DNA from 4 places in the Stutzerimonas sp. NM35 genome. Region 3 is predicted to be linked to each of the others. Evidence: predicted binding sites of a transcription regulator. Region 3 holds the regulator's gene; each other region holds the start of a gene.

Region 1 (7,663 bases), 460 kb from region 3:
GGTATATCTGCCCCTTCGCTTATCGCGACACGCTGCAAAGGAACTCGCCGGCTCCGGGTCCGCTTTCGCGCAGGTCCGCTCACCGAAGCCTTCATCTTTTTTCAACGCGAAGACCGTCATGCCTTTATCTCGTCATCTGCCTGCACTTATTTCCCGTTTTTCCAGGCCGGCCCCTTGCTGCAGCGCCTTTCGCGCCGCTGTACTGGGTACGCTGCTGGCCGTCACCGTACCGGCCCAAGCTCAGCAGGCGAGCAGTGAACGCTGGGTCAGCGACAGCCTGAACACCTATGTACGCAGCGGTCCGACCGACGGTTATCGCATCGTTGGCACCCTCAGTTCCGGACAGAAGGTCGAGCTGCTCCAGACCAGCGGCGACTACAGCCAGGTACGCGGCGAAAATGGCGACCGCGTCTGGATTCGCAGCAGCGATCTGCAGAACGTTCCTGGCCAGGCAGAGCGCCTGCCGCAACTTGAGCAGCAGGTTGCCGAACTCAGTGAAGAGCTGCGCACCATCAATGACAGTTGGCAGGCCCGCGTACAGGGCATGCAGGAAACCCTCGACTCACGCAAGGCGCTGATCGACGAGCTGGAGGCGCGCCGTACAGCGCTCGACGAAGCGCTCACCGCCACCCAGTCAGAACTGCGCGACGCCCAGGCGCGGCTGGGTGACGAGAACAACCAGGTACTGATGCGCTACATGGTCTACGGTGGCAGCATCGCCGGTGCCGGCCTGCTGGTCGGACTGATCCTCCCGGCGCTGACCCGTGGCCGCAAGCGCAACAGCGGCTGGGTCTGAGGCTGAGGATTCAGGCGAGTTTTCTCTCGGGATTGTCACTGGCGATCAGATCGCCCCAGTCGCCGTGCAGATACCAGTCCTCACCGATCATCTCCGAGGGATGCTGGGTACGGTCGGCGCCGTTGCCGCAGGCCAGCGAATCCGCCGGGCAATAGCGGTCGCAGCCCCAGCAGATGCGCTCGGGATGCGGGGGATTCAGGGGAAACTTCTTGGCCATGCCGACCTCGGCCTGCAGCAGATGGACGACCTCAGGTTACCCAGCGATCCCAGGGTTGAACTTGATCATGCTCAAGAAACGGCGCACCCGGCGTCCGGGCCTCAATCTTCAGAACAGACCGAGCTGATCATCGATCAGCGCTGAAAAGCTGTCGTTCACGAACGGCAGGATGGCATCGGCGATTGGCTGCAGCTGGCGCGTCACGTAGTGGTCGTAGTCGATGGCCGCACGCCGCACCTCCAGCGGTTCCGGCCCGGCCAGGGTCATCAGGTAGCTGATCCAGCCGCCGCTCTGGTATTGCCGTGGCCGGCCCTGCCGCTGATTGTAGTCATCGGCGATGCGTGCGGCGCGTACATGGGGCGGCACGTTGCGCTGATAGTCGTCCAGCCGGCGCCGTAACCGCTTGCGAAACACCAGCAGCTCGTCCCGCTCGCCAGCCAGGGTGCTGCGCACGTAGTCGCGAACATAGTCCTGATAGGGCTCGCGCTTGAAAATGCGCCGGTACAGCTCCTGCTGGAACTGCTGGGCCAACGGCGACCAGTCGGAGCGAACGGTTTCCAGCCCCTTGAACACCAGGCCCTCGCTGCCATCGGCGTGAGTGACCAGCCCGGCATAGCGTTTCTTGCTGCCCTCCTCCGCGCCGCGAATGGTGGGCATCAGAAAGCGCTTGAAGTGGGTTTCGAACTGGATTTCCAGCGCGCTGCTCAGACCAGACTCGCGCTGCAGGTGTTCATGCCACCACTGGTTGATATGGCGCACCAGCGCCTGGCCGATCTGCGCGGCATCCTCGTCGCCGTGCGCGCGCTTGAGCCAGACGAAGGTGGAATCGGTATCGCCGTAGATCACGCGGTAGCCCTGGGCCTCGATCAGCTCGCGCGTCCTGCGCATGATCTCGTGCCCGCGCAGGGTAATGGAGGACGCCAGGCGCGGGTCGAAGAAACGACAGCCGCTGGAACCGAGCACGCCATAGAAGGCATTCATGATGATCTTCAGGGCCTGCGAAAGCGGCATGTTGCCCTCGCGCTTGGCCGCCTCGCGGCCCTGCCAGACACGCTCGACGATGGCCGGCAGGCAATGCCGCGTTCTGCAGAAGCGCGCCCCGAGAAAACCTGCCACCGAGTCGCTGTCCGCTGGCTGGCGCATGCCCTCGACGAGGCCCACCGGGTCGATGAGAAAGGTGCGGATGATCGACGGATACAGGCTCTTGTAGTCCAGCACCAGCACCGACTCGTAAAGACCGGGCCGGGAATTCATCACGAAACCGCCGGGGCTGGCCTGTGGCGGGCGCTCGCCCAGGTTCGGCGCGACGAAGCCCTTGCGGTGCATCAGCGGGATATACAGATGTTCGAACGCAGCCACCGAACCACCGCTGCGATCAGCCGGCAAGCCGGTGACGGTGGCGCGCTCCAGCAGGAAGGTCAGCAATTCGGTTCTGGCGAAGATGCGCGTGACCAGCTCGCAGTCCTTGAGGTTGTAGCGCGCCAGTGCCGGCTTGTCCTCGGCGAACATGCGGTTGATCTCGTCCATCCGCTGATAGGGCGTATCGATGGCCTTGCCTTCGCCAAGCAGGGTCTGGGCGACGTTCTCCAGGCTGTACGAAGGAAAACTCCAGGTCGCCGAACGCAGCGCCTCGATGCCGTCGATGATCAGCCGTCCTGCCGCCGCGGCGAAAAAGTGGTTGCGCCGGCTGCCGTGCTCGCGCCAGCCCATCTCCTCGCCAGCGCGCCCGAGACGCAGCGACACCTGATGACGCTGCGCCTGCTCGCGCAACACGCACAGATCGAACTGCACCAGATTCCAACCGATGATCGCATCGGGATCATGCTGCGCCAGCCAGTCGTTCAGCCGCTCGATCAGCTGCCTGCGGCTGTCGCAATACTCAAGCTGGAAATCCACCGCGCTGGCCTCGCCATTGGCCGGGCCGAGCATATACACCTGACGCTGCCCGCAGCCCTCCAGGGCAATGGAATACAGCTCGCCCGTGGCCGTGGTTTCGATGTCCAGGGAAACCAGTTGCAACCGCGGGCGGTACTGCGGCGCAGGCCGGATCTGCGCATCGACCAGCACGCCTTCGGCATCCGGCGTGCCGCTGAAGCTGACCGGCGCGGTGATGAAACGCTCCATCAGGTAACGTTCCGGCGGACGGATATCGGCCTCGTAGACATCCAGTCCAGCCTGGCGCAGGCGCTTGTCGAGGTTCATCAGTTGCCGGTGCTGCTTGCAGTACAGACCAACCACCGGGCGCTGATGGAAGTCGCTCAGATCGAGCGGACGCAGTTCGACGTCACGCTCGTCCTTGAGCAGTAACCGCGCCTGTTCGCATTGTTCGGCAGGAATGAAGGCAACCGAAGGCTGACAGGGCACGCGAATCCGCCGTGGCCCGGCATCGGTCGCCAGCCAGAACTCCACTTCGGTGCCTGCAGCCGTGTCGCGCCAATGCCGGGTCAGGACGAAACCCTGCTGTAGATCCACCGCTGACCACCTCAATGTTGCTCGAAGCGATCTATTCTACGCGGCATTGCATGAAGGCATCCGCTCAGGCCGACGCATCCTCACCCAGATGGATCACCCGCGCCGCACGCAACATGCATTTGGTGATTTCCGGCGGCGAGAATTTGGTGAGAATGGCGTTAGCCCCGGCAGCCTTGGCCTTGTCGGCGCTGATGGTGCTGTCCAGCGAGGTGTGCAGCAGCACATAGAGGTCGGCATAGTCCCGGTGGCTGCGCAGCGCCTGGGTAAAGGAATAGCCGTCCATTTCAGGCATTTCGATATCCGAGACCACCACATTGATCGCTTCGGCGGTGCCTTTCAGGCGGTCAAGCGTCGCAAAGCCTTCACGGGCGCTACGCACCGCGTGGCAGGTGATGCCCATCTTGCCGAGCGCCGCCAGCGACATGTGCAGGGCCACCTGGCTGTCATCGACGATCAGCGCCCGGGTTTCTCCGAGCAGCTGCGCATCCTGGTCATCGAGCTGGGACATATCGGCTTCGATCGGGGCCGGCACGATATTCAGAATCACCTTTTCCACGTCGAGAATCTGCACCAGCTGACCGTCGATTTCCGCCGCGCCGGTAATAAAGGAATTGGCACGTGTCCCGTAAGGCGGCGGCAGAATCTTCGATGAGGAAATATGCACGATCCTGACCACCGACTGCACGTGCAGCCCCTGCTTGAAGCGGCTGATTTCGGTAACGATCAGGCAACCACCCTGGGCATCCTGCAGGGGCGGCATGCCGATGGCCAGACTCAGGTCGATGACCGATAGCGGCTGGCCTCGCAGCGTGGCGACGCCGCGCACATGCGGGTGCGATTCGGGAAGGCGGATCAGCGAGGGGGTCGGAATGATCTCGCTGACCTTCAACAGATTGATCGCCATCTGTTTGCCGCTGCGAAGCGTGAACAGCAGAAGCGACAGAGAGCCGGTGGCCGATAAAGTATCCATGCATGGTCCTGTGGAGAAAGCCGGTTCGTCACCGGGAATCATCTCGATACAGGACACTATCGACCGGCCTGGCGGAATCTTCAGTCCGGCGGCGCGACTTTTCCCTTCATGAGGCGGGCACCGAAGCATCGGTAGCGATCAGGTCGACCTGCTTGCCGGCTTTCTGCATTTTCTTGCGGGCGCTGATGCTGGCCACGCATTGATCCTCGTTGTTGAGAATGACGATGCATTCCAGACACTGGATGCACTCATCGTAGTCGATGCGACCATCGCGCCGGATGGCGCCGATCTCGCAGTGATTCCGGCAATGCTGGCAGGGCTGACCGCAGGCATCGATGCGCCTGAGCCAGGAGAACAGCCGGAATCTGCCCAGTACCGCCAGCCCGGCTCCGAGCGGGCAGACGTAGCGGCAATAGAACTTGTGCACGAACAGCCCAAGCCCGAGCAGGATCAGCGCATAGAGCACGAACGGCCAGGAGCGCACGAAGAACAGCGTGATGCTGGTCTTGAACGGCTCCACCTCCGCCAGCCGCTCGGCCAGGGTCAGCGAATAGAAGGCCGCAGGCACCAGGCCGATGAGTATCAGGTACTTGAGCCACTGCAGACGCAGATGGAGGGGCTCGGAAATCTTCCACTGGCGAATGCGCAGCCGCTTGGCCACCCAGCCGAGCATTTCCTGCAGCGCACCGAAGGGGCACAACCAGCCACAGAATACGCCACGCCCCCAGATGAACAGCGTGACGAAGGTGAAGCTCCAGAGGATGAAGATCACCGGATCCATCAGGAACACGCGGATATCGAAGTCCTTCGCGAGCGCCAGCAAGAGGGTGAAGATATTCACCACCGACAGCTGGCCCTGCGCATACAGGCCGATGAATACCAGGGTAAACAGCAGGAAGCCCGCGCGGAACAGATGGAAGCCCCGACTCTGCTGGCTGATGCGATGTTGCCAGATGAACACCCCGCTCAGCACCATCAGCGACAGCCCCAGCAGGCCGACCTGCCACCAGCGCTCCTGCCAAATACGCAACCAGATCGGTACGGGCCTGGCCTCGGCCTTGGCTTCCTGGATATCGAACAGCTGCGCATCGAGCTGGAAATCACGGGTGAAATCGACCTTGGTTTCCACCAGATGATTACGCCGCAACTGCGCGATCAGACGCAAGCCGGACGCCTGCGCCGGGTTGAATGCCGCGTGCGACTTGATGCGGAAGATATGTGCCTCGCCATCGCTGATGGGCGAGTCGAGCGCATCCAGTACCGCGCCGTTATTGAAGTTCATGTCGTGCAGTTCGATGGCATGCTCGTTCTGCATCAGCACGATGCGACTGGGCGCCGTGGCCGGCACGAAGTCGTCCGGGACGTGGGGGTACATGCCCGAAGACATCACCAGCAAGGCCTGCTCGCCCGGCTTCAGTTCCTCGTTGAGCCGTGCAAAACCCGCCTCACCGAGCAGGTTGCGACCGATGAGGGGCGCATTCAGGTAGGCGAAATGCAGATCGGCGAAGGCTGGCTGGTCCAGGTCCAGTTCCGGATAGCCATCGAGCTCATGTCCAAGGCTTTTTTCCACCTCTTCACGAGTCAGGGTCCAGTGTTGAACGAGGCCGCGTTCAAGCAACTGATTCCAGTCGAGCGGCTCGTAAAGATCCATCTTCGGCGTTGCCAAGGGACTGCTGGCAAAGCCGTCCAGCAGCTTGCGCGCGACCGTCAGGGCCGACAGCAGAACCGTCTCGTTGAGAATGACCACCGAGACCGTAGCCTTGCTGACATTATCGATTCGCGTGACCGAGTCACCTTCGCTGGCACCCTGCCGACCGCCGACGATAATCGGCTTGCCAATGGGCTTGAGACGGTACTGATCGACGAAATCGTACAGCGACTGCTCGCCCAGCCCATGCAGGAACACCGGTTCGTGGTGCTCCAATACCTTCACCCCTGCCAGCACACCCTGGGGGTTCATGCCGATCAGCAAGCGTATCGGCTTGCCGGAAAAACCCTGCAGATTCGAGTAGTCACTGGATTCGAAGGCATAGCCGATCAACTCGTCGAGCTGGTAGACACTGTAGACCGGCGGCTCTTCCTGCTTCGGCTCGATGCGCGTGGCCTTGGGGAACAGCTGCATGATCCAGGCGTCCATTTCCTGGGCGTAGCCTGACGGGCTGGCGAGGATCAGCAGCATCAGCAGCGCACGGGCATACGACGAAAAGCGGCAGCCGGTCATGGGGGCCTCGAACCTTATTATTGTGCTCTCATGCTAGCGAGCACCCGCACCGGCACCATGCGACTTGCCGGTCGATCAGGCAGTACTTCAGTGCCGGACAGGGTCTATCCGAAAGGCAACCGCACGGGCAAACAGGCAGGAGGAAGTCCCCCATGAGCCATCAAGACGCACAGGTTCGGCACGATGAAAGTCGGCAGTGCTATGTCCTGGAAATAAACGGTCAGCCTCTGGGCTTTGCCCAGTATCAGGAAGAAGGCGACCGTCAGGTTTTCACCCACACCGAAATCGACGACAGCCTCGCCGGCCAAGGCATGGGCAGCATGCTGGCGCGCGCAGCGCTGGACGATGCCCGCCGGCGCGGCAAGCGCATCGTGCCGGTCTGTGCGTTCATCGCCGCCTATGTGAACAAGCACCCGGACTGGAACGACGTCCTAGACCAGCCCACCTGAAGCCGCGAAGGGCTAACATGGTGGCCGCGAAACCTGGAACAGGACACGTAATGGACCGCACCAACCGCAAGATCGATCAGCTGCGACGGCAGATTCCCGGCTTCGCCTGCGTGCCGGGCTGTCATGATTGCTGCGGGCCGGTCACGGCCTCATCCGAAGAAATGGCGCGGCTGCCGCATAAAAGCGACGCCGAACACGAGGCCGCGCTGGAGCACTGGAACTGCGTGCACCTCGGCCCGCAGGGCTGCGAAGCCTACGACGAGCGACCGCTCATCTGCCGCCTGTTCGGCACCACCGCCAGCCTGCCCTGCCCACACGGGCGCGGCCCGGCAACGGCCACCACGCCCCTGGTGGAAAAACAGGTGCATCAACTTATCGCCAGCACTCGCCAGGTACTGGTCTGACGCCCCTCACGAACAAAGGCCCATAATCACGAAACCCCGCTGACTAGGCGGGGTTTCGCTCAGGCTGACAGCGCCGGTCAGGCAGCAGTTGACTGCCGGGCTGCAGCGATGGGTACAACGACAGGCTCAGGCAA
Region 2 (7,663 bases), 620 kb from region 3:
ACTGGCGGTGGTCGGCTTCGCCCTGTACCTGACGCTGGGCAGCTGGCCCTGGTGGGCCTCCCCGCTGGGTGCGCTGCTGGCGGCAGCCGCGCTCTTCACGCTGTGCCGTCGGCCCGGCGAGCAAGGCTACCTGTTCATCATCATCGGTATTGCGCTCTCCGAGCTGCTCGGCGCCCTCGGCGATTTCGCCATGGCAACCCAGCCGTTGACCCATCTGGGCAACATCTACCTCTGGACCATGGGCCACTTCGCCGGGGTCAGCTACCAGACGGTCAATCCCATCGTGCTGGTGTTGCTGGTGCTCTGCCCCGTGATGGTGTTGCTCAACCGCCCGCTGGCACTGTTGCGCTTCGGCGATGCCACGGCGCGAAACCTTGGCGTACGGGTGCCGCTGGTACAGCTCGGTGTGCTCGGCCTGGCCATCGTGGTCGCCTCGCTGGGTACGGCCATCGGCGGGCCGGTGGTGTTCATCGCCATGGCCGCACCGATCCTCGCGTCCTGGCTGGCGCGCGGCAATCTCGCCCCCATCTGGCTGTCAGCCCTGTGCGGTGCGGTGCTGCTGCTGGGCAGCGACACCCTGGTGCGGGTATTGGCCCAGCCCGAGGAAATTCCCACCGGCATCATGACCCGGCTGCTGGGCGGCATTCTGCTGCTCGGCCTGCTGGTCAAGGACAGACGAGGAGCTGAATGATGACTGCCTTGCACGCTCGGAATCTGCATTTTGCCTACCAGGACAAGGTCATCCTGCGGGATATCTCCTTCTCGCTGCCCAAGGGCCGGCTGATCGGCATCGTCGGCCCCAACGGCAGCGGCAAGTCCACACTGCTCAAGCTGCTGGCGCGCCAACTCCCGCTGCAAGGCGGAGAGGTGGACATCCAAGGGCAGTCGCTGTCGAGCTATTCGATGAAGAGCCTGGCCCGACAACTGGCCTTTCTGCCCCAGCGTCCAGTGATGGTCGAAGGCATTCGCGTCGAACAACTGGTGCAGTACGGGCGCCATCCGCACCAAGGCTGGTTCAACCAGTGGAGCGACGAAGACGCGCGGCAGGTGGCCCGCGCGCGGGAGGCCATGCAGCTCGATGCCATCTGGCGGCGCCAGGCCTCGTCGCTCTCCGGCGGCCAGGCGCAGCGTGCGTGGCTGGGCATGATCCTGGCGCAGAACACCGACCTGATCCTGCTCGACGAGCCCACCAGCGCGCTGGATATCGGCCACCAGGCCGAGGTGATGGAGGCCGTGCACCGGATCACTCAGGAAGGCCGCACGGTGCTCATCGTCATCCATGACCTGGGTATCGCGGCGCGTTATTGCGACGAGCTGATCGCCCTCGCCGATGGCCAGATCCAGGCCATGGGGCCGGCACGCCAGGTCATGACCAAACATCTGGTGGATCGCCTCTACGACACCGACGTGGACATCCTGCCTGCGCCCGGTGACGGCGCGCCGGTGATCGTTCCAAGGCGCCGGTCGCTGGCGGCTGCCACGTCGGCCAATACCCGCACCGCACAGGTGCCCGAATTCGTTCAAGAGGATGCAACGCAATGATCGACAGGAACCTACGAAACCTCGCCGCGACACTGCTGAGCGGCCTGCTGGCACTGCCAGTACTCGCGGACACCCGGCAGGTGGAAGACGCCTTGGGCAACCCGGTGACCGTTCCGGCCGAACCGCAGCGAGTCATCACCCTCAGTGAAAGCGACCTCGACAGCGCGCTGGCCCTCGGTGTGGCGCCGGTCGGCACCGTCAATGGTCGTGGTCAGGCCGCGCCTCCCCGCTATCTCGAAGACAAGATGCCCGCCGGCATCAAGGTGGTCGGCGATCTCGACAACCCCAACCTGGAAACCCTGCTGGAACTGCAGCCCGACCTGATCCTCACCGGCCCGGTGAAACCGGAGCAGCTGGCGATCCTCAACGAGATCGCCCCTACCGTCGTCACCTACAACTGGGGAAGCCCTTGGCAGGAGAGTTTCCAGCGCACCGCCCACATCCTGAACCAGGATGCCCAGGCCAGGACCTTCATCGAAGGCTACGAAGCACGTACCGTCGAGGCGCGTGAGCGCCTGAAGGATCACCAGGGGGAGACCTTCAGCATCGCGCGCTGGAATCCCAAGGGGCCGTCCTACATGTTCAAGGAGTCCTTCGCCAGCACCATCGTCGAAGATGTCGGCCTGCGTCGCCCGGCCCACCAACAGGATGCTGGCCACACGCACTCCATGGCGCTGAGCCTGGAATCGCTGCAGCTGCTCGACGCCGACTGGCTGGTGATCGGTACCCTCGCCACCAGCGGCGAGGCCGTCGAGGCCATGCGTCAGGCCGAGGAAACCCCTGCTTTCCGGCAACTGACAGCCATCCAGGCCAAACGCTTCGGCCCCGTGGACGGCTCGCTCTGGACCTCCACCGGCGGGCCGCTGGCCGCGATGCAGGTGATCGAGGATATCGAAGCCATCGTCGTCGGCAAGGCCGATGCAGAGCCGGTGGCGAAGGACTGACCGATCCCGGCAACCCCAGACACCGGGTTGCCGACTCCGACTCAGATACTCTTGCCCTGAATTGGCTCCAGCCATCAACCCGTAGCGGTGCTCCAGTCGATCAGGCTGAATTGCCAGGTCGCCAGGATAAAGAGCCCAAAAGCGATTCGGTACCAGGCGAATGCCGCATAGCTGTGGTTACCGATGAATTTCAGCAAGGCGCGCACGGCCAGCATGGCGAAGATGAAGGAGACGACGAAGCCGATGGCGAATACCGGAAAATCACCTGGCTGGAACAGGTCCCGGTATTTGTAGCCCGAATACACTGCCGCACCGACCATGGTCGGCATGGCGAGAAAAAAGGAAAACTCGGTCGCCGCCTTGCGCGACAGGCCGAACAGCAGCCCGCCAATGATGGTCGCGCCGGAGCGCGAGGTTCCGGGAATCAGGGCCAGGCACTGGGCAAAGCCCACCTTCAGCGCATGGCTCCAACGCATGTCATCGACGGTTTCGGCCTGGATGCGATGCGGGCGCTTCTCCGCCCAGAGCATGACCACGCCACCGATGACCAACGCAGTGGCAACGGTAATCGGATTGAACAGGTATTTGTGGATCAGATCGGCAAACACCACACCCAGCACCACAGCCGGCATGAACGCGACCAGCAGATTGCCCGTGAATTTCTGTGCCTGCCTTTCCTTCGGCAATCCGGTTACCACATCAAAAATCTTGCGCCGGTACTCCCAGACAACGGCCAGGATTGCGCCCAGCTGAATGATGATATTGAAAGCCAGCGCCCGCTCACCACCGAAACCAATCAGATCGGCAACGATGATCTGGTGCCCGGTACTGGAAATTGGAAGAAACTCGGTAATGCCCTCTACCACCCCTAAAATCAATGCCTGAAAGGCAAGCCAAAGATCCATCCAATCCCCATCAGCAGTGCAGCCACCGCATTTGAATATGCAACAAAGGTATATGCCAGATAGCCAGCTCGGCGCTGTTCTGACTCACCGCGGACAAGTAAATTCACCGCCGCTGCGGTGTCATCCTCATTTTTTCAGGCGCGATGCCGAAACACTATTCACAAGCCTATGAAAATCAGGCATCGCCACCCGCTGACTGGGGCAGGATGCCACACGCCAAGGAATACCGGCGTACGGATAATAATGATCAAGCCTCGACAGGAGCTCTCAAGCCAATGAATATGCTGCGTAATTTTCCGATCAGTAAACGTCTTTGGCTGATTCCGCTGGTATCTGTTGCCATGCTCTTCTTTCTCGGCCTGTTGATGATGCAGCAGGTACGCACCGACCTGTACAAGGGCAAACAGGTCATGACTCAGAATATCGTCGAAACGTCTCTGGGCATCCTCAGCCATTACCAGCAACTTGAAGCGAGCGGCGCCATGACTACAGCCGCCGCCCAGAAGGCGGCAATGGAGCAGGTAAAAGTGCTGCGCTATGGCCAGGATGACTACTTCTGGATCAACGATATGGGTCCAACGATGCTGATGCATCCCATGCGGCCAGAGCTCGATGGCCAGGATCTGTCCAAAAGCAAGGACCCGAACGGCAAGGAGCTGTTCAACGAGATGGTCAAGGTGGCACGCCTGCAGGGCGCTGGACTGGTGGATTACGAATGGGCCAAACCCGGCGAGAAGAATCCCGTACCGAAAATTTCCTATGTCCAACTGTTCAAGCCCTGGGGCTGGATCATCGGCTCGGGCATTTATGTGGACGACGTGGAAAAGGAATTCCAGGGCTACCTGGTACGCTTCTCGCTGATCGGCTTGGCTATCGCAACGCTGTTGGCAGTCATGGTTGCCATTCTTATCCGCAGCATTACGCAGCCGCTGAGGCATTCGATGCAGGCCATGGCCAATATCGCCAGCGGCGAGGCTGACCTGACGCGCGAACTCGATGTCTCCGGCAACGATGAGCTGACCGCCCTGAGCCGCGATTTCAATGCCTTCAGCCGCAAGCTGCGCAAGCTGATCGGCCAGCTATCGGATACCGCCAGCTCGCTGGATCAGTCATCCGGCACACTGGAGAAACTTGCCGAGCAGACGCACCAGCAAAGCCAGCAGCAGCTTCAGCAAATGGAGCTGGTTGCCACTGCCGTCAACGAGGTGACCTACGCGGTGCAGGAAGTGGCGAAAAACGCCGAGCATGCCTCCAATGAGGTTGGTGAAGCGGATAAACAGGCGGGGCTTGGTCAGCAGAACATCGAAGCCAGCCTGCAACAGATCGACCAGCTTTCCAGCACCATCAGCCAGGCCGTCAACGTTATTCAATCATTGGCGGATGAAACCACCAAGATAGGCTCGGTTCTGGAAGTCATCGGCTCGATCGCGGACCAGACCAACCTGCTGGCACTCAATGCGGCCATCGAGGCGGCGCGCGCCGGTGAGCAGGGCCGTGGATTCGCTGTCGTGGCGGACGAAGTACGACTGCTGGCACAGCGCACTCAGCAATCGACGGCTGAGATCCATACGATGATCGAGCGGCTGCAAAAGAATTCCGGTGCTGCCGTCAACGTCATCATGGAAAGCAATCGCGCCACCCAGGCCACCGTCGAACAGGCCAGCCAGGCGGGCGAGAGCCTTGGTCAGATTGCCCAGGCGCTACGCAATCTTTCAGGGCTCAATGCCTCGATTGCCAGTGCCACACTGCAGCAGACTCATGTGGTCGAAGACATCAACCAGAACGTGACCCAGGCCGCCGGCCTTGCTCACGAAAGCACCAGCGCCGCGCAGCAATCGAGCATTGCCGGCAAGCAGCTGGGCGAGCTGGCAGAACAGCTGAACCGGCTGCTCAGGCAGTTCAAGGTCTAGTCATAGCGGCGCGCATAGCTCCCGCAACCCAGGAGCTATGCGCAACGCTGATGAAGGCTTACTTCCAAGACGCACCAAGCCCGGCACGCGTTGCCGGCAAGGAAGCGATAGCACATACGCACTCCAGAGAATGCTTCTAACGGCGACGGGCCTTTGGGTTGGAGGCCGGACCGCTGACCGTTTCTACCAACTGCATTTCAGACAGCACACGCCGGGCATTAGCGGCGCAATCCATGTCCTGCGGCTTGGCTTCGATCTGCTGCATAAGCTCAACCAGTTGGGCCTTGCTTTGCGTGAGCTGTGCCTGCAGCGCCTCGATGTCCTGTACCTTGCGACGCAACGTGTCGAGTAGGGTGCCATGTTCCCAGCTGGCAAGATCACTGGGCAGCAGCGCCCGCAACTCGTCCAGACTGAAGCCCGCACGCTGTCCGGCTGCAATCAGCTTGAGCGCCAATACCGCATCGTCGTGGTAACTGCGGTAACCGTTGGCCTGACGCTCGACCGCCTTGAGCAGGCCGATGCGTTCGTAGAAGCGAATGCGCGAAGGCGCCAGGCCGGTGCGTTCTGCAAGTTCTCCAATCTTCATGATCGAGGGGCTCCGAGAGACATAAAGCTTTACGTTAAATCTTGGTTCAAGGTTAGTCTTCCAACCATCACGCCACAAGTTGCGATTCAAAAGGTGGACGCCATGCAGACGATATTGGGGGCCAATGGCCAGATCGCCATGGAGCTGGCGCGAGAGCTACAGCGCCAATACACGAACGATGTGCGGCTCGTAAGCCGCAATCCGAAGGTCAACGACACCGATAGCCTGACGCCCGCCAACCTGCTCGATGCGAAGCAGACCCTGGAGGCGGTCAAGGGCAGCAGCATCGTTTACTTCACGGCCGGCCTGCCGCCGGACACGGAATTGTGGGAAGCGCAGTTCCCCACGATGCTGAAGAACGCCCTGGCCGCCTGTCGTGCGGAGGGCGCGAGCTTCGCCTATTTCGACAACACCTACATGTATGCGCAGGATGCACGATTGCTGACGGAGGAAGCACCCTTTGCCCCGGTTGGCCGCAAGGGCAAGGTGCGTGCAGCCATGGCGTCCATGGTGCTTGAAGAGATGGCGCGAGGAGAGATCCCCGTCCTCATTGGCCGGGCACCTGAGTTCTACGGCCCGGGCAAGACGCAGAGCTTCACCAATGCGCTGGTCATCGAAAAACTCCAGGCCGACAAGACGCCGCGCGTGCCGGTACGTGACGACACGCGCCGCACGCTCATCTGGACACCCGATGCGAGCCGGGCGCTGGCAGCCCTGGGCAATGCACCCGATACGTTCGGCCAGACCTGGCACCTGCCGTGCTGCGACGACCAGCCAACGTACAAGGAGTTCGTCGCGATGGCCAGCCAGGTCTTCGAACGGGAATCATCCTATACCATCATCAGCAAGTGGGCGCTGACCACACTCGGGTTTTTCTCGAAGCCGGTGCGCGAGATCAGGGAACTGCTGCCCCACTATGAACAGGACAACCTCTTCGATTCCACGAAATTCAAGCGTCGCTTCCCCGAGTTTCAGGTGACTACCTATCGGGAGGGGCTGGAGCTGATCCGCCGGGCTGACGGGGGCAGATCATCGTGATGCTGCCCCGCGGAAACCTAAACAATCTGCAGCGGCCCTGAGCCAGGCAACCGCCCTATCAGATCAGCGCCTACCAGCCTGGCCGGCGTGTACGCGCCGCCAGCGGGTTGGGTGGTCATCAGGTGTTCCACCACGACCAGTGAGCCGTTTACAGTCAGGCTATAGCCATTATCGGTACGGATGCGTGCGGTCTTCTTCTGCCCACGTGCATTGATGGCCTCGCCCCAGACGAAAGTGGGCATCTGCGCGCGCTGCTCTTCGCTGGGCCCCCTCACCGTCCTGGCTATGCGCGCCTTGATCATCTTCTGTACCCACGACAGGCCGAGGATCGGCCGGACATAGTTGGCACGTCGGGCGCTGGCGATCATGCGCGGCGACCCTGGAATGAACACCTGAACGTTCGGAATACCCGTGGTGTGGTAAGCGGTGGATACGTCCCCCCAGGGGATCGTCATCGCCTCCTTCTCACCGTCACCAAAGTCGAGGGAGCGAACCTCGTAGGCCAGCGGTACGGTGATGATCTTGCCGTCACGACGAACCTTGCCTCCTTGCGCCAGGCCCTCGACAGAGGTCTTGGCGGTGCCGGGCGAGAAACCCGAGCGCGAATCGAAACCCAGCGCGAGGTGCGTCGCATCCGGCAGCGCCTGTTTCAGCGCAGCGGCAACGCAGTCGGTGGGAATGACATCGAAGCCCACGCCAGGACAGAGTACGACACCCGCGTCCTGCGCGCGGGCATTG
Region 3 (7,663 bases):
CTTGTCCAGATCGGTTTCCTCACCGATCAGCTCAAGATTGATTTCTTTCTTCAGGTTGCGCGCCATGTCCCGGATCAGACGCGGGAACCGACCGAAGGCCTTCTTGATCGGCTGCATGCGCGTTTTCATCACCGCGCTTTGCAGGTCGCCAGTGACCACGTCGAGATTGGACACTGCCTTGGACATGGCCTCGTCGCCGCTGTCGGCACCCAGCCGCACCAACCGGTTACGCACCAGCACCAGCTCGCCGACCATGTTCATGATCTCGTCGAGCCGCGCCGTATCGACGCGTACCGTGGTTTCGGCTTCACTGGCCGGTTTTTCCGCCGCGGCCCTGGCAGGCGCGGCGGCAGCCTTGGCGGGTGCGGCTACGGGTTTCGCTGCAGCAGCTTTCGGCGCGGCGCCCGGCTTGGCTGAAGCGGGCGCAGATGCTGGTGCGACCACTTCCGCTTCGAACTTGCCTTTGCCATGCAACTGATCGAGCAAGGCCTCGAATTCATCATCGGTGATGTGATCGCCGCCTGCAGCGGGAGCAGAAGCGGAAACAGTCGTGGTATCGGCGCTTGCCTGCTGCGGCTCAGCGGCGGCAGGTACTTCGGCGAACTGTCCCTTTCCGTGCAACTGATCGAGCAGCGCCTCGAACTCATCGTCGGTGATCTCATCGCTGACAGGCGCCTCGCTAGCCCTGGGCGCAGAAGCAATCTGTGCGGCGCCGGAATCGATCTTGAACTGTCCCTGGCCATGCAGCTGATCGAGCAGCGATTCGAATTCAGCGTCAGTAATCTCATCGTCAGCGACGGCAGCAGAGGCGTTGCCCGCCGCATCGTCCAGCGCACCGAGCAACTGCTCGAACTCGTTATCCGCAGTCGCGGCTTCAGGCTCTGGCGCAACAGCGACAGGCTCGGCAGCCGGGGCATCCATGCTGGCCGGCTCGGCCAGGCGCGCCAATGCGGCCAGCAGTTCAGGTGTAGCCGGGGTCACTTCAGTGCGTTCACGCACCTGATTGAACATGGCATTGACGGCGTCCAGTGCCTGCAGCACGACATCCATCAGTTCCGGTTCAACGCGACGCTCACCCTTGCGCAGGATGTCGAAAACGTTTTCGGCGATATGGCAGCACTCGACCAGCTCATGCAGCTGGAGAAAGCCGGCACCGCCTTTTACCGTGTGAAAACCGCGAAAAATCGCATTGAGCAAGGCGGTATCGTCGGGGCTGCTTTCCAGCTCCACCAACTGCTCTGACAATAGTTCGAGAATCTCGCCGGCCTCTACCAGGAAGTCCTGGAGAATCTCCTCATCGGCGTCGAAGCTCATATTCACATCCCCTAAAAGCCCAGGCTCGAAAGCAGGTCGTCGACATCATCCTGACCGGACACGACATCCTCTCGTATATCGGCATGCATCTGCGGACCTTCACCATTGGAAGATTCTTTTTCTCGTTTTTGTCTTTCCTGCTCCAGGCGTATCGACTCGCAGTCGTGCCGGATACCCGCCATGCGATCGACCTGACCGGCCATCAGCACAAGATTGAGCAGGTTGCTTTCGAGCTCGCTGACCAGTCGGGTGACCCGCTTGATCACCTGCCCGGTCAGATCCTGAAAGTCCTGAGCCAGCATGATTTCGCTGAGATTCTGCGAGAGCTGACTGCCATCGTTCATGGAGCGCTGAAGAAACGAATCGACCCGGCGGACAAGATCCCTGAACTCTTCAGCATTCATGTCCCGGCGCATGAAGCGCTGCCAGTCAGCCGTCAGGCTCTGGGCTTCGTAGCTGACGTAGTTCACCAGTGGCGTCGACTCTTCCACCAGATCCATGGTGCGATTGGCCGCCTTTTCGGTCATCGTCACCACATAGGAAAGGCGATCGGTCGCATCGGTGATCGGCGATGGATCGCCGCCCGTGGCGCTGGTATCCATCTCGAGCTTGACGATGGCGTTGTGCAGTTCGCGCGTGAGCTTGCCGACCTCATGATAGAGGCTGTTGTTGCGAATCTGATTAAGCTCATTGAGCATCTGCGCAGTATCATCCAGGCGGCCTTGCTGCAGACTTTCGAGCAGCTGAGGCGCACGGGCTCGCAGAGTCGCTTCAAACTCCACAAGACTTTGTTCTGCTTGCGTCATAGTACCCTCGCGGCGCTACTTCAGCCGTTGACGCGCTCGAAGATCTTCTCGATCTTTTCCTTGAGCACCTGGGCCGTGAATGGCTTGACCACGTAGCCGTTAACACCGGCCTGTGCGGCTTCGATGATCTGGTCGCGCTTGGCTTCAGCGGTGACCATCAGGACCGGCAGGTGCTTGAGGCGCTCATCGGCGCGCACATGACGCAACAGGTCGATGCCGCTCATGCCGGGCATGTTCCAGTCAGTCACGAGGAAGTCGAAACTGCCACTCTTGAGCATGGGCAACGCGGTGGTGCCGTCGTCCGCTTCGGCGGTATTGGTGAAACCCAGATCGCGCAAGAGGTTCTTGATGATCCGTCTCATCGTCGAGAAGTCGTCAACGATGAGGATTTTCATGTTCTTGTCCAAGTACACCTCCGTAAATCCCGAAATCCCCAAAGCCCTGCTCACGGCTTTTCTGCGGGCTTCATCGATAAAGCCTGTAGGGCACCTCTAAAAACTACCTGCGTTGTCATCGCTGCGTTAAAAACAGGCTCAAAATGCTCATTTACAACTCGTAAACTGCGCTTTTTCGCCTGTTTTTGCCTTGCGCTGACTGCCTCGCCTACGTTTCTAGAGGCGCCCTGTAGAAAGCGGCCTCGAATGCTTTTTGCAAACCGGCGTCAGCGCGCGCGCCACTCACCGAGGCGGGCACGCAAACGTGCCGCGCATTGACTGTGCAACTGACTCACCCGCGACTCGCTGACCCCCAGAACCTGGCCGATCTCCTTCAAGTTCAACTCTTCGTCGTAGTACAGCGAAAGCACCAGCTTTTCACGTTCCGGCAGGTTGCTGATGGCCTCGGCCAGCGCCTGCTGAAAACGCTCGTCTTCGAGATCACGAAACGGCTCGGGATGCGCGCTGGCGGCATCTTCACCGAACTCTCCGTGCTCGCCTTCCTGAAGCAGATCATCAAAACTGAACAGGCGGCTGCCCAGAGTGTCACCCAGAATGCCGTAGTACTCATCCAGACTCAATTCAAGTTCGGCTGCAACCTCGTGATCTTTAGCGTCGCGACCGGTTTTCGCCTCGATGGCCCGAATCGCCTCGCTGACCATGCGCGAGTTGCGGTGCACCGAGCGCGGCGCCCAGTCGCCCTTGCGTACCTCATCGAGCATGGCCCCGCGAATGCGAATACCGGCATAGGTTTCGAAGCTCGCGCCTTTTCCCGAATCGTATTTCTTCGATGCCTCGAGCAGCCCGATCATGCCGGCCTGCAGCAGATCATCCACCTGCACGCTCGCCGGCAAGCGCGCCAACAGGTGATAGGCGATGCGCTTGACCAACGGCGCGTACTGGTCGATGAGCTGGTATTGCGAGTCTTTTGCCTGAGCCTTGCTGTAATACATACCCAATCCAGCCGGTGTCATTCGTGAGTGTCTGCGGCGGGCCTGACAAGGCGCTCCACAAAGAACTCCAGATGGCCGCGCGGAGTTGCCGGCAGCGGCCAGGTATCCACTTTCTGTGCGATGGCCTTGAACGCCAGCGAAGACTTGGCGCGCGGGTACGCCTCATAGACGGCACGCTGCTTCTGTACGGCCTTGCGCACAGATTCGTCGTAGGGCACCGCCCCCACATACTGTAGCGCCACATCGAGGAAGCGCTCGGTCACCTTGGCCAGTTTGGCGAACAGATTGCGCCCTTCCTGCGGTGCGTGTGCCATGTTGGCCAGCACGCGGAAACGGCTGATGCCGTAGTCACGGTTGAGCAACTTGATCAGGGCATAGGCGTCGGTAATCGACGTCGGCTCGTCCGTCACCACCAGCAGGACTTCCTGTGCGGCGCGGACGAAACTCACCACACCATCACCGATACCGGCGGCGGTGTCGATGATCAGCACGTCGATATCATCGCCAATGTCGCTGAATGCCTGGATCAGCCCAGAGTGCTGCAGACTGGACAGCTGCACCATGCTCTGGGTCCCGGAAGCCGCGGGCACGATGCGTATGCCGCCCGGCCCCTGGATCAGCACATCGCGCAGATCACATTCGCCGGCGATGACATCGGCCAGGGTACGCTTGGTGGTCAAACCCAGCAGCACATCGACGTTGGCCAGGCCAAGGTCGGCGTCGAGCAGCACCACCCTGCGACCGAGATCGGCCAACGCCAGCGCCAGATTGACCGACACGTTGGTCTTGCCGACGCCACCCTTGCCGCCAGTCACTGCAATCACCTGTACGGGATGAGTACCCATTTTCACACGCCTATATCTTGCTGGGGCCACAGGGCCATCGATGCGTTCAGCCGGAACGCGTCTTCATTGTCTGTATCACGGGACCAAGCCTTCATCCGACCTTCCGTGATGATCCGTTGTACAACCCGGTAAACATGTCTGCCATGGTCTCCTCGCTGGGAGACTCGTCCAATTGCAGGCTTACCGCCCGACTGACCAATTGATGACTGCGAGGCAACTGCAGGTCATCAGGGATGCGCGGTCCATCGGCCAGATAGGCTATCGGCAGATGCTGGCTAATCGTTAGCCCAAGCACGTCACCCAGGCTACCGGCCTCATCCAGCTTAGTCAGGATGCAGCCCGCCAGCCCGCAACGGCGATAGTTGTGCCAGGCTGCCTTCAATACCTGGCTCTGGCTGGTTGCCGCCAGCACCAGGTAGTTTTTCGATTTGATGCCACGATCGGCCAGGGTTTCGAGCTGCATGCGCATCATCGCATCACCTGCCGGAAGCCCGGCGGTATCGACGAGAATCAGGCGTTTGCGCGCCAGGGGCTGCAGCGTCTTGCCCAGCGGCTGGGCAGGGTCGATCTGAACGACTGGCACATCGAGGATACGACCCAGCGTTCTCAGTTGCTCCTGAGCGCCGATACGGTAGTTGTCCATGCTCGCCAGGGCGATACTCTGCGGCCCGTACTTGAGCACGTAGCGCGCCGCCAGCTTGGCCAGCGTGGTGGTCTTGCCGGCACCGGCCGGGCCGACCAGAGCGATGACGCCGCCCTCTTCCAGCGGCTCGACCTTGCTGACCTTGATCGATTGCGCCAGATGCGCCAGCAGCATGCGCCATGCCTGACGCGGCTCGGCCACGGTGGACACCTTCTCCAGCAGGCTGCGCGACAGATCAGCCGGCAGGCCGATACGCTGCAGACGGCGCCAGAGGCCAGCCTGCTGCGGGCGGCGGCTTTGCTCCTGGCCCCAGGCAATGGAGCCCAGCTGCACTTCGATCAACTCGCGCAGGCCTTGCAACTCACTGTGCATGGCCTCGACCGCACGGGAATCGAGCGAAGCCGTCGGTGCGGAAGGTGTCGCCTGGGCGACCGCAGCCGGCTTATCGTCAAGCAGTTGACGGTCCTTGCCGGCCTGCGCGCGTGACGGCGCACTCAGCTCGGCGTGGGCGCTGGCGATTCGCGCCTGGGTCTTGCGCAGTTCGGCCTCGAGCGCCGCATTCGGTTGCTTCGAGACGACCGGTTCCATCGGGTAATCGAGCACAGCGGTCAGCTCGACGCCGCCGGCGACACGGCGATTGCCCGTAATCACGGCATCGGCGCCCAGCTCGTCACGAATCATCTTCATGGCGATGCGCATGTCGGCTGCGAAGAAACGTTTGACCTGCATGGCCTGTACCCTCGGTTAATTCTGACCCACCGTCGCAACGATGGTGACCTGCTTGTTATCCGGTATTTCCTGGTAGGCCAGGACATGAATGCTGGGGACCGACAGGCGGGCGAATCGCGACAGCATCGCGCGAACCGGGCCAGCTACCAGCAGAATCGCCGGTTTGCCCAACATTTCTTGACGCTGTGCGGCATCTACCAGTGACCGTTGCAACTTTTCGGCCATTCCCGGCTCCAGGAGAATACCATCGTCGGCCCCCTGGCCAGCCTTCTGCAGACTGTTGAGCAATATCTGTTCCAATCTGGGTTCCAGAGTAATCACAGGCAGCTGCGGCTCTAGTCCCACAACGTTTTGCACGATTGCACGGGAAAGCGCGACCCGCACCGCCGCCACCATCGCGGCGGGATCTTGACTCTTGGCCGCGACATTGGCGATGGCCTCGGCGATGGTGCGGATATCACGCACCGGCACCTGCTCCTGCAGCAACGCCTGCAGCACCTTGAGCAGCGTCGAGAGGGAAATCATCCCCGGCACCAGCTCCTCGGCCAGCTTGGGCGAACTCTTGGCCAGCAACTGCATCAGTTGCTGGACTTCCTCGTGCCCCAACAGCTCATGGGCATGCTTGTGCAGGACCTGATTGAGGTGAGTCGCGATCACGGTGCTGGCATCGACCACCGTGTAGCCGAGCGACTGCGCCTGATCGCGCTGGCCGGCCTCGATCCACACCGCCTCCAGACCGAACGCCGGGTCCTTGGCCGCGATGCCGTTGAGCGGGCCGAACACCTGCCCCGGATTGATCGCCAGCTCGCGATCGGGATAGACCTCGGCCTCGGCCAGGCTCACGCCCATCAGCGTCAGCCGATAGGCATTGGGCAGCAGGTCGAGGTTGTCGCGGATGTGCACCGATGGCATCAGGAAGCCCAGGTCCTGGGAAAGCTTCTTGCGCACGCCCTTGATCCTGGCCAGCAGTTGCCCGCCCTGGTTGCGGTCGACCAGCGGGATCAGCCGGTAACCGACTTCCAGGCCGACCATATCCACCGGCGTGACGTCGTCCCAGCCCAGTTCCCGGGTTTCCGCCGCACGCTGTGCCGGGAGCATTTCCTGCTGCGTCTGGACTTCCTGCTCAGCCTTCAGCTTGACCTGCTTCTGGCGATGCCAGATCCAGTAGGCGCCGGCTGCGGCCACGGCACCGAGCCCGAGAAACGACATATGCGGCATGCCGGGAACCAGGCCCATGGCAATCATCAGCCCCGCGGATACGGCGAGCGCCTTGGGCGAGGCGAACATCTGCCGGTTGACCTGCTGGCCCATATCCTCGGAGCTGGTGACGCGAGTGACCATGATCGCCGCCGCAGTGGACAGCAGCAGCGACGGAATCTGCGCCACCAGGCCATCACCGATGGTCAGCAACGCATAGATCTGCCCGGCTTCGGAGAAGCTCAGGCCATGCTGGAGCATGCCGATGCCCATCCCGCCAAGCAGGTTGATGAACAGGATCAGCAGGCCGGCAATGGCGTCACCGCGAACGAACTTGCTGGCACCGTCCATGGAACCGTAGAAATCGGCTTCCGAAGAAACCTCGGTGCGGCGCTTTTTCGCTTCCTCCTGATCGATCAGGCCCGAGTTCAGGTCGGCGTCGATGGCCATCTGCTTGCCCGGCATGGCGTCGAGGGTGAAGCGCGCGCTCACTTCGGAAATACGCCCCGCACCCTTGGTCACCACGACGAAGTTGATGATCATCAGAATCGCGAAGACCACGATACCCACGACGTAATTGCCGCCGATCACCACATTGCCGAAGGCTTCGATCACATGACCGGCGGCGGTGCCCCCCTCATGACCGTGAATCAGCACGACCCGGGTAGAGGCGACGTTCAGCGCCAGACGCAGCAGCGTGGCGACCAGCAGCACGGTTGGAAAGACGGCGAAATCCAGCGGT
Region 4 (7,663 bases), 1.9 Mb from region 3:
TTGTTTTGGCGGAGCCGGTCATTCAGGAAGCCAATGACTGTTCTCTTCTTGTTGGTCACTTTATGTCGATTTTCTATATTCCGGACGCTGTTCGGACAGTTTTAAAGCTGCTAACCTCGCCCCACTTTTTGCCCGTTTTAATGGCGCAAAATTAACAAATCACAACAAAATAGCTGCCATGCGCAGAAAGCTGTCGCTTAGGAGTGGGGTCATGACCGAGAACTTCTGGAAGGATAAGTATCCTGTCGGGGTCGAAAGCGAAATCAATTCCGGCGAATACCAGAACATCCAGGCTGTGCTCAAGCAGTCCTGCGAGCGTTTCTCAGACAAGCCGGCTTTCAGCAACCTCGGCATGACTTTGACCTACGGTGAGCTGTACCGGCTGTCCGGCGAATTCGCCGCCTATCTCCAGCAGCACACCGACCTGCAGCCGGGCGACCGCATTGCCGTCCAGCTGCCCAACCTGCTGCAGTACCCCGTCGTCGTGTTCGGCGCCATGCGTGCTGGCCTGATCGTGGTCAACACCAACCCGCTGTACACCGCTCGCGAGATGGAGCATCAGTTCAACGATTCCGGTGCCAAGGCACTGCTCTGCCTGGCCAATATGGCGCACCTGGCCGAAAGCGTATTGCCCAAGACCGGTATCAGGCACGTCATCATCACCGAAGTCGGCGACATGCTGCCGACCTTCAAACGCCTGCTGGTCAATGCCGTGATCAAGCATGTGAAAAAGATGGTGCCGCCCTACAACCTGCCGAAAGCGGTCAGGTTCAACGACGCTCTGGCGCTTGGGCGTGGCAAGACCCCGCAGGAGGCCAATCCGGCCCGCGACGACATCGCCGTGCTGCAATACACCGGCGGCACCACCGGCGTGGCCAAGGGTGCGATGCTGACTCACAGCAATATCGTCTCGAACATGCTGCAATGCCGGGCGCTGATGGGTTCGAACCTGAACGAGGGCAGCGAGATCCTCATCGCGCCGCTGCCGCTCTACCACATCTACGCCTTCACCTTCCATTGCATGGCGATGATGCTGATCGGCAATCACAACATCCTCATCACCAACCCACGCGATCTGCCGTCGATGGTCAAGGACCTGTCGAAGTACCGCTTCACAGGTTTCGTTGGGCTCAATACCCTGTTCGTGGCCCTGTGCAATAACCAGGATTTCCAGAAACTGGACTTCTCCGGACTCAAGATCACGCTGTCGGGCGGTATGGCGCTGCAGCTGGCCGCTGCCGAGCGCTGGAAGCAGGTTACCGGCTGCGCCATCTGTGAAGGCTATGGCCTGACCGAAACCAGCCCGGCGGCCTCGGTCAACCCGATCGAGCACATCCAGATCGGCACCATCGGCATCCCGGTGCCTTCGACCCGCTTCAAGGTCATCAGCGATGACGGTCAGGACCTGCCGCTGGGCGAGATCGGCGAACTGTGTATCAAGGGTCCACAGGTGATGAAGGGTTACTGGCAGCGGCAGGAAGCCACCGACGAAGTGCTCGACGCTGACGGCTGGTTCAAGACCGGCGACATTGGCCTGATTCAGGAAGACGGCTACATCCGTATTGTCGACCGCAAGAAGGACATGATTCTGGTGTCCGGCTTCAATGTGTATCCCAACGAGCTGGAAGACGTGCTTGCGACCCTGCCGGGTGTGCTGCAATGCGCCGCGATTGGCGTCCCGGACGAGAAATCCGGCGAGGCGATCAAGGTGTTCATCGTGGTCAAGCCCGGCGAGAGCCTGACCAGGGAGCAGGTGATGCAGCACATGCATGACAACCTGACCGGCTACAAACGGCCCAAGGCCGTCGAGTTTCGTGACAGCCTGCCGACGACCAACGTCGGCAAGATCCTGCGCCGCGAACTGCGTGACGAGGAGTTGCGCAAGCTCGGCAAGAAGTGACCGCCTATCCGCCGATTCCCGGCGGCACGCAGGCAACCGGCTGAGCCAGCGGCAACCACAGCGCCCCGATAATCATCGGGGCGTTGGCGTTCATGCGGCACGGAAAATGTACGAGCCGGACCGCCGGTCCGCGTCTGCCTGCAGGTCGGAACAGGGCTGTGAGGCCCGTTCTAGAGGTTTTTCTCCTTGCCAGGGTAAAGAAGCCGTAGCCGCTGCCGACAAGCGTTCCCCGACATCCCGATACCTTCGTCCGCGCCGGTCGATGGTTGCTTTAGGAATAGACGATATGCTTGCGAGCCTGCGCCTCCGAACGAAACTCCTGCTGTTGGCCCTTGGGCCTATCCTGCTGCTGGCGATCCTGCTCAGTGCCATTAGCGTTCAAAGGCTTCAGCTCCTTGCCGAGGAGCAGGAGGCGCAAACACGTGACAGCCTGATCCGGGATCGACAGGCCGAGCTCAAGCACTACGTGGACATCGGCTACAACGCCATCAAGCCGATCTACGAAGCCTCTGCCGCGATGGATCTGGACGCCCGCGCCAAGGCCGTCGCCGTGCTGCAGGAACTGAACTACGGCACGGAAGGCTACTTCTGGGGCTACGACAGCAAGACCTTGCGTATTTTCCAGGGCAACACCGGTGATCGCATCGGCGAGAGCTTCTACGGTTTTCAGGACGCCGAAGGCCGCTACCCCATTCGCGAACTGGTCCGCGCCGGCATGGATGGCAGCCATTACGTTCGCTACAGCTTCCTGCTCGGCGCGGACAAGGTCATCGTGCCCAAGGTGGGCTACTCGTTGCATCTACCCAAGTGGGACATGGTCTTCGGCACCGCGCTCAACCTCGACGGCGTCGAGCGTGACGTGCAGGCGGCGCGTGCGGAGTTCCAGGCGCGGATCGATGCGCTGGTGATGATCATGCTGGGCTCGGCGGCCGCGCTGCTGGCGCTGATGGGACTGCTGGTGCTGATGATGAGCAACGCATTGCTGCGCCCGCTGCTGCTGATCAAGCGTAACCTCGACGACATGGCTGCCGGCGACGGCGATCTGACCCAGCGCCTGCCGGTTACCAGCACGGATGAGCTGGGTGACCTGGCAGCGTCGTTCAACCGTTTCGTCGCGAAAATCCACGTCCTGGTGCAGCAGGTGGCTGGCACCACCACCCAGCTCGCCGGATTGGTGGGCGCCGTGGCCGAGCAGGCCCATCGTTCCGAGCAGGCCATGGAAAGCCAGCGCCACGAGACCGACCAGGTGGCTACCGCGATCAACGAGATGTCCGCTGCTGCCAGCGAAGTCGCCATGAGTGCCCAGCGTGCCGCCGAGGCCGCGCGCGAGACCGATCAGCAGGGGCTCGCAGCCAAGCGCGTGGTCGACAGCAGTATCGAGCAGATCCACGAGCTGGTCGGCGAATTGCGTGGCAGTGGTGAATCGCTGCAAGGCCTGCAGCAGGATGTGCAGGGTATCGTCGGAGTGCTCGACGTGATCCGCGCCATCGCCGAGCAGACCAACCTGCTGGCGCTCAACGCAGCCATCGAGGCGGCGCGGGCTGGCGAGGCCGGGCGTGGTTTCGCCGTGGTCGCCGACGAGGTGCGCGCGCTGGCCAGCCGCACCCAGCAGAGCACCGGAGAAATTCAGGGCATGATCGACCGTCTGCGGAGCGCTACCAGCCACAGCGTGGCGACCATGCTGCGTACGGGGGAAAAGGGTGAGGCCAGCCAGGCCCAGGCCAACCAGGCCGGCGAGTCGCTGGACGCCATCGCCGCGCTGATCGGCACCATCAACTCGATGAACGCCCAGATCGCCAGCGCTGCCGAGGAGCAGACCGCCGTGGCCGAAGAGATCAACCGCAGCGTGCACCACATTGCCGATGCCGTTGATGGTGTCGCCAGAGACGCCGCCCAGGGCGCGCACACCTCCCGCGAACTCAACGCGCTGGCGGAAAACCTCCAGCGCGTGGTGGGTCAGTTCCGTATCTGATCCTTGCCGATGGCGCTTCCGGGGCCGAACGCTCGGCCCCGGCAGTATGCGACAATCGCGTCCTTCACGAATTGCCCCACGGCTGTCCATGACCGACGCAACGCCCGCTTTCGACACCCTGTTCAAGAACCTCGACCAAGCCTTCAACGCCGACCGCCATCGCCTGCGCCGGCAGTTGCACGAGCTGCGCAAGAAACCGGACGAGGGCAAACTCGCCCAGTGGCTGGAGCGCTTCCAGACCTCGGCGGCCAAGGTCGAGGCGCGCCGACAGAGCGTGCCCGCCATCCGCTACGATGATGCCTTGCCCATCGCCGCCAAGCGCGACGAGATCAAGGCTGCGCTGGAAAAGCATCAGGTGCTGGTGATCGCCGGTGAAACCGGCTCGGGCAAAACCACTCAACTGCCGAAGATCTGCCTGGAAATCGGTCGCGGCGTACACGGTCTGATCGGCCACACCCAACCGCGCCGGCTGGCCGCGCGCAGCGTTGCCATGCGTGTCGCTGAGGAAATCGGTACGCCGCTGGGCGAGCTGGTGGGCTATCAGGTGCGTTTCGAGGACCAGAGCACCGACAGCACGCTGATCAAACTGATGACCGACGGCATTCTGCTGGCCGAGACCCAGCACGACCGCTTCCTGGAGAAGTACGACACGATCATCGTCGACGAGGCCCACGAGCGCTCGTTGAACATCGACTTCCTGCTGGGCTTCCTCAAGACGCTGCTGCCGCGCCGGCCCGATCTGAAGGTCATCATCACCTCGGCGACCATCGATCTGGAGCGTTTTTCCAAGCATTTTGATAATGCACCGATCATCGAGGTCTCCGGGCGCACCTATCCGGTGGAGACCTGGTATCGACCCTTGGCCGCCGAGACCGACGAGGACGGCAACCGCGTCGAGGACGATCTGACTGTCGATCAGGGCATCCTCGCCGCGCTCGATGAGATCGAGGCTCACGAGCGATCCATCGGCAAGCGCCCCGGAGACGTACTGGTGTTTCTGCCCGGCGAGCGCGAAATTCGCGACGCCGCCGAGGTGCTGCGCAAGGCCAATCTGCGTTTTACCGAGGTGCTGCCGCTGTATGCCCGCCTGAGTCCTGCCGAGCAGCAGCGCATCTTCCGGCCCGCCGCCGGGCGCAAGATCGTGTTGGCCACCAACGTCGCGGAAACTTCGCTGACCGTGCCGGGCATCCGCTACGTGATCGACTCCGGCACCGCGCGCATCAGCCGCTACAGCTACCGCGCCAAGGTTCAGCGCCTGCCCATCGAGGCGGTGTCACAGGCCAGCGCCAACCAGCGCAAGGGCCGTTGCGGGCGGGTCGAGCCGGGTATCTGCATCCGCCTGTACAGCGAGGAGGATTTTCTCTCTCGCCCCGAATTCACCGATCCGGAAATCCTGCGTACCAACCTGGCTGCGGTCATTCTGCAGATGCTCCATCTGCGGCTGGGCGACATTCAGGACTTCCCCTTCATCGAACCGCCGGATGGCAAGGCCATCAGCGACGGCTTCAACCTGTTGCAGGAGCTTTCGGCGGTCAGCCGCGAGAACCAGCTGACGCCGCTCGGTCGGCAACTGGCGCGCCTGCCCATCGACCCACGCCTCGGTCGCATGCTGCTGGAAGCCGCGCAGCAGGGCAGCCTGACGGAGGTGCTGATCGTCGCCAGCGCGCTTTCCGTGCAGGACGTGCGCGAGCGTCCGGCGGATCGCCAGCAGCAGGCCGACCAGGCGCATGCGCAGTGGAAGGACCCTGACTCGGACTTTGCCGCGCTGATCAACCTCTGGCGCGGCTTCGAGGAAAAGCGCCAGGAGCTGGGCTCCGGTGCGCTGCGCAGTTGGTGCCGTAAGAACTTCCTCAACTACCTGCGCCTTCGTGAGTGGCGTGACGCCCACCGGCAGCTGCTGCTGATCGTGCGTGAACTCAAACTTGGCGCGGGCAAGGCCGTGGAAGCTGCTGTGCCTTCACCCGCCAAGGGCCGAAAAGCAAGTGCCGAGCAAATCACGCCGACCACCGATACAAAGGTCAACGTCCTCCTCCGCCAGCAGGCGGAGGCCAGCGAAGCTGCGCAAAAGGCCAAGGGCTACGCCGCCGTGCACAAGGCGATCCTCGCTGGCCTGCTCAGCCAGGTCGGTCACAAGACTGAAGAGGGGGATTTTCTCGGCGCGCGCCAGCGGCGCTTCTGGGTGCACCCGTCCAGCGTCATCGGGCGCAAGAAACCCAGCTGGGTGATGGCCGCCGAACTGGTGGAAACCACCAAGCTGTTCGCACGCATGGTGGCGAAGATCGAGCCGGACTGGATTGAGCCCCTGGCCGGGCACCTGATCAAGAAGAACCACTTCGAGCCGCACTGGGAGAAGAAGCGCGGCCAGGTGGTGGCCTACGAACAGGTCACGCTCTACGGCCTGATCGTGGTCGGCAAGCGCCCGGTGCATTACGGCCCGGTCGACCCGCCCACGGCCCGCGAACTCTTTATTCGCGAGGGATTGGTGCGCGGCGATATCAGCAGCCGCGCCAAAGCACTTGCCGCCAACCGCGAACTGCTGGCGCGCATGGACGAGCTGGAAGCCAAGGCGCGCCGGCGCGACATTCTCGCCGATGAGGAAACCCTGTTCGGTTACTACGACGCGCGACTGCCGGCGGACATCTACCAGACCGCAAGTTTCGACAACTGGTACAAGCGCGAAAGCGTGAACAACCCGCAGTTGCTGATCATGCGCGAGGAAGACGTGCTCGCCCGCGAGGCCAGCGAAATCACCGCCGCACAATACCCCGACCATCTGCGTATCGGCGAGCTGCAACTGCCGCTCGAATACCACTTCGAACCCAACCACCCGCGCGACGGTGTGACCCTGCGTGTGCCCGCGCCGCTGTTGCCGCAACTACGCCGCGAGCGGCTGGACTGGCTGGTACCTGGGCTGATCGAGGCCAAGGCGGTGGCGCTGGTGCGCAACCTGCCCAAGGCGATGCGCAAGAACTTCGTGCCGGTGCCGGATTTCGTCGGTGCGGCGCTGGGCAAGATCAGCTTCGGTGACGGTGCGTTGCCCGAGGCGCTCGGTCGCGAATTGCTGCGCATGACCGGCGCCCGTGTAACCGACGAAGCCTGGGCCGAGGCTGCCGCCGGGCTCGATGAACACCTGAAGATGAACATCGAGGTGGTGGATGCGCGTGGCAAGTTCCTCGGCGAAGGGCGCGATCTGGCCGAGCTCACCGCGCGTTTCAATGAGGCCAGCCAGGCCGCACTGGCCCCGCCGCAGCAGAAAGCCGAGCAGAAGCCGGTGGAGGCCAAGGGCTTCGCCCAGGTGGCGCAAAAAGCCCAGGCGAAGATGGCCGGGCTGTCCATGACCGTCTACCCGGCGTTGGTGGAAGAGGGTGGGGTAGTCAAGGAAGGCCGCTTCCCGACCCAGGCCGAAGCCGACTGGCAGCATCGCCGCGCACTGCAACGCCTGCTGCTGCAGCAACTGGCCGAGCTTGCCAAGTACCTGCGCAGCAAGCTGCCGGGACTGACCGAGCTGGGCCTGCTGTATCGCGACATGGGCAAGGTCGATGCGTTGGTGGAAGACATCCTGCTGGCCAGCCTGGACAGCTGCATCCTCGACGATGAAGCCCACTTGCCCCGCGACGGCGCCGCCCTGGCCTCGCTTGCCGAGAAAAAGCGCGGTGGCTGGAGTGATCACGCCGAGCGCCTGGCGCGCCTGGTGCTGGAGATCCTCAAACACTGGCACGGCCTGCAGAAGCGCTTCAAGGGCAAGATAGACCTGGCCCAGGCGGTGGCGCTCAACGATATCAAGGCGCAGC

The links. The regulator FliA, encoded in region 3, starts transcription of late flagellar genes. The targets are predictions, from matches to a motif close to CTAAAGTTTNNNNNNNNNNNGCCGNTAA.
Region 1: the regulator FliA is predicted to act here: its motif matches at 4,512-4,539, upstream of ACYCFC_RS04905 (chemotaxis protein CheW).
Region 2: the regulator FliA is predicted to act here: its motif matches at 3,517-3,544, upstream of ACYCFC_RS05690 (methyl-accepting chemotaxis protein).
Region 4: the regulator FliA is predicted to act here: its motif matches at 2,095-2,122, upstream of ACYCFC_RS11205 (methyl-accepting chemotaxis protein).

Annotation. Positions count from the first base shown of each region.
Region 1 covers NZ_CM137728.1:1,014,771-1,022,433, reverse strand. The annotation lists gene ACYCFC_RS04920 (TIGR04211 family SH3 domain-containing protein) at 119-796, shown strand; gene ACYCFC_RS04915 (DUF3079 domain-containing protein) at 807-1,013, opposite strand; gene ACYCFC_RS04910 (DNA polymerase II) at 1,122-3,485, opposite strand; gene ACYCFC_RS04905 (chemotaxis protein CheW) at 3,550-4,455, opposite strand; gene ACYCFC_RS04900 (4Fe-4S binding protein) at 4,562-6,676, opposite strand; gene ACYCFC_RS04895 (GNAT family N-acetyltransferase) at 6,829-7,125, shown strand; gene ACYCFC_RS04890 (YkgJ family cysteine cluster protein) at 7,176-7,529, shown strand; gene ACYCFC_RS04885 (D-amino acid dehydrogenase) at 7,607-7,663, opposite strand, start outside.
Region 2 covers NZ_CM137728.1:1,178,247-1,185,909, reverse strand. The annotation lists gene ACYCFC_RS05710 (FecCD family ABC transporter permease) at 1-691, shown strand, start outside; gene ACYCFC_RS05705 (ABC transporter ATP-binding protein) at 691-1,542, shown strand; gene ACYCFC_RS05700 (ABC transporter substrate-binding protein) at 1,539-2,486, shown strand; gene ACYCFC_RS05695 (undecaprenyl-diphosphate phosphatase) at 2,561-3,391, opposite strand; gene ACYCFC_RS05690 (methyl-accepting chemotaxis protein) at 3,667-5,301, shown strand; gene ACYCFC_RS05685 (MerR family transcriptional regulator) at 5,438-5,887, opposite strand; gene ACYCFC_RS05680 (NAD-dependent epimerase/dehydratase family protein) at 5,990-6,925, shown strand; gene ACYCFC_RS05675 (saccharopine dehydrogenase family protein) at 6,943-7,663, opposite strand, start outside.
Region 3 covers NZ_CM137728.1:553,248-560,910, reverse strand. The annotation lists gene ACYCFC_RS02640 (chemotaxis protein CheA) at 1-1,314, opposite strand, end outside; gene ACYCFC_RS02635 (protein phosphatase CheZ) at 1,326-2,120, opposite strand; gene ACYCFC_RS02630 (chemotaxis response regulator CheY) at 2,141-2,515, opposite strand; gene fliA (RNA polymerase sigma factor FliA) at 2,782-3,507, opposite strand; gene fleN (flagellar synthesis regulator FleN) at 3,525-4,352, opposite strand; gene flhF (flagellar biosynthesis protein FlhF) at 4,444-5,724, opposite strand; gene flhA (flagellar biosynthesis protein FlhA) at 5,740-7,663, opposite strand, start outside.
Region 4 covers NZ_CM137728.1:2,407,127-2,414,789, reverse strand. The annotation lists gene fadD1 (long-chain-fatty-acid--CoA ligase FadD1) at 212-1,900, shown strand; gene ACYCFC_RS11205 (methyl-accepting chemotaxis protein) at 2,187-3,872, shown strand; gene hrpA (ATP-dependent RNA helicase HrpA) at 3,961-7,663, shown strand, end outside.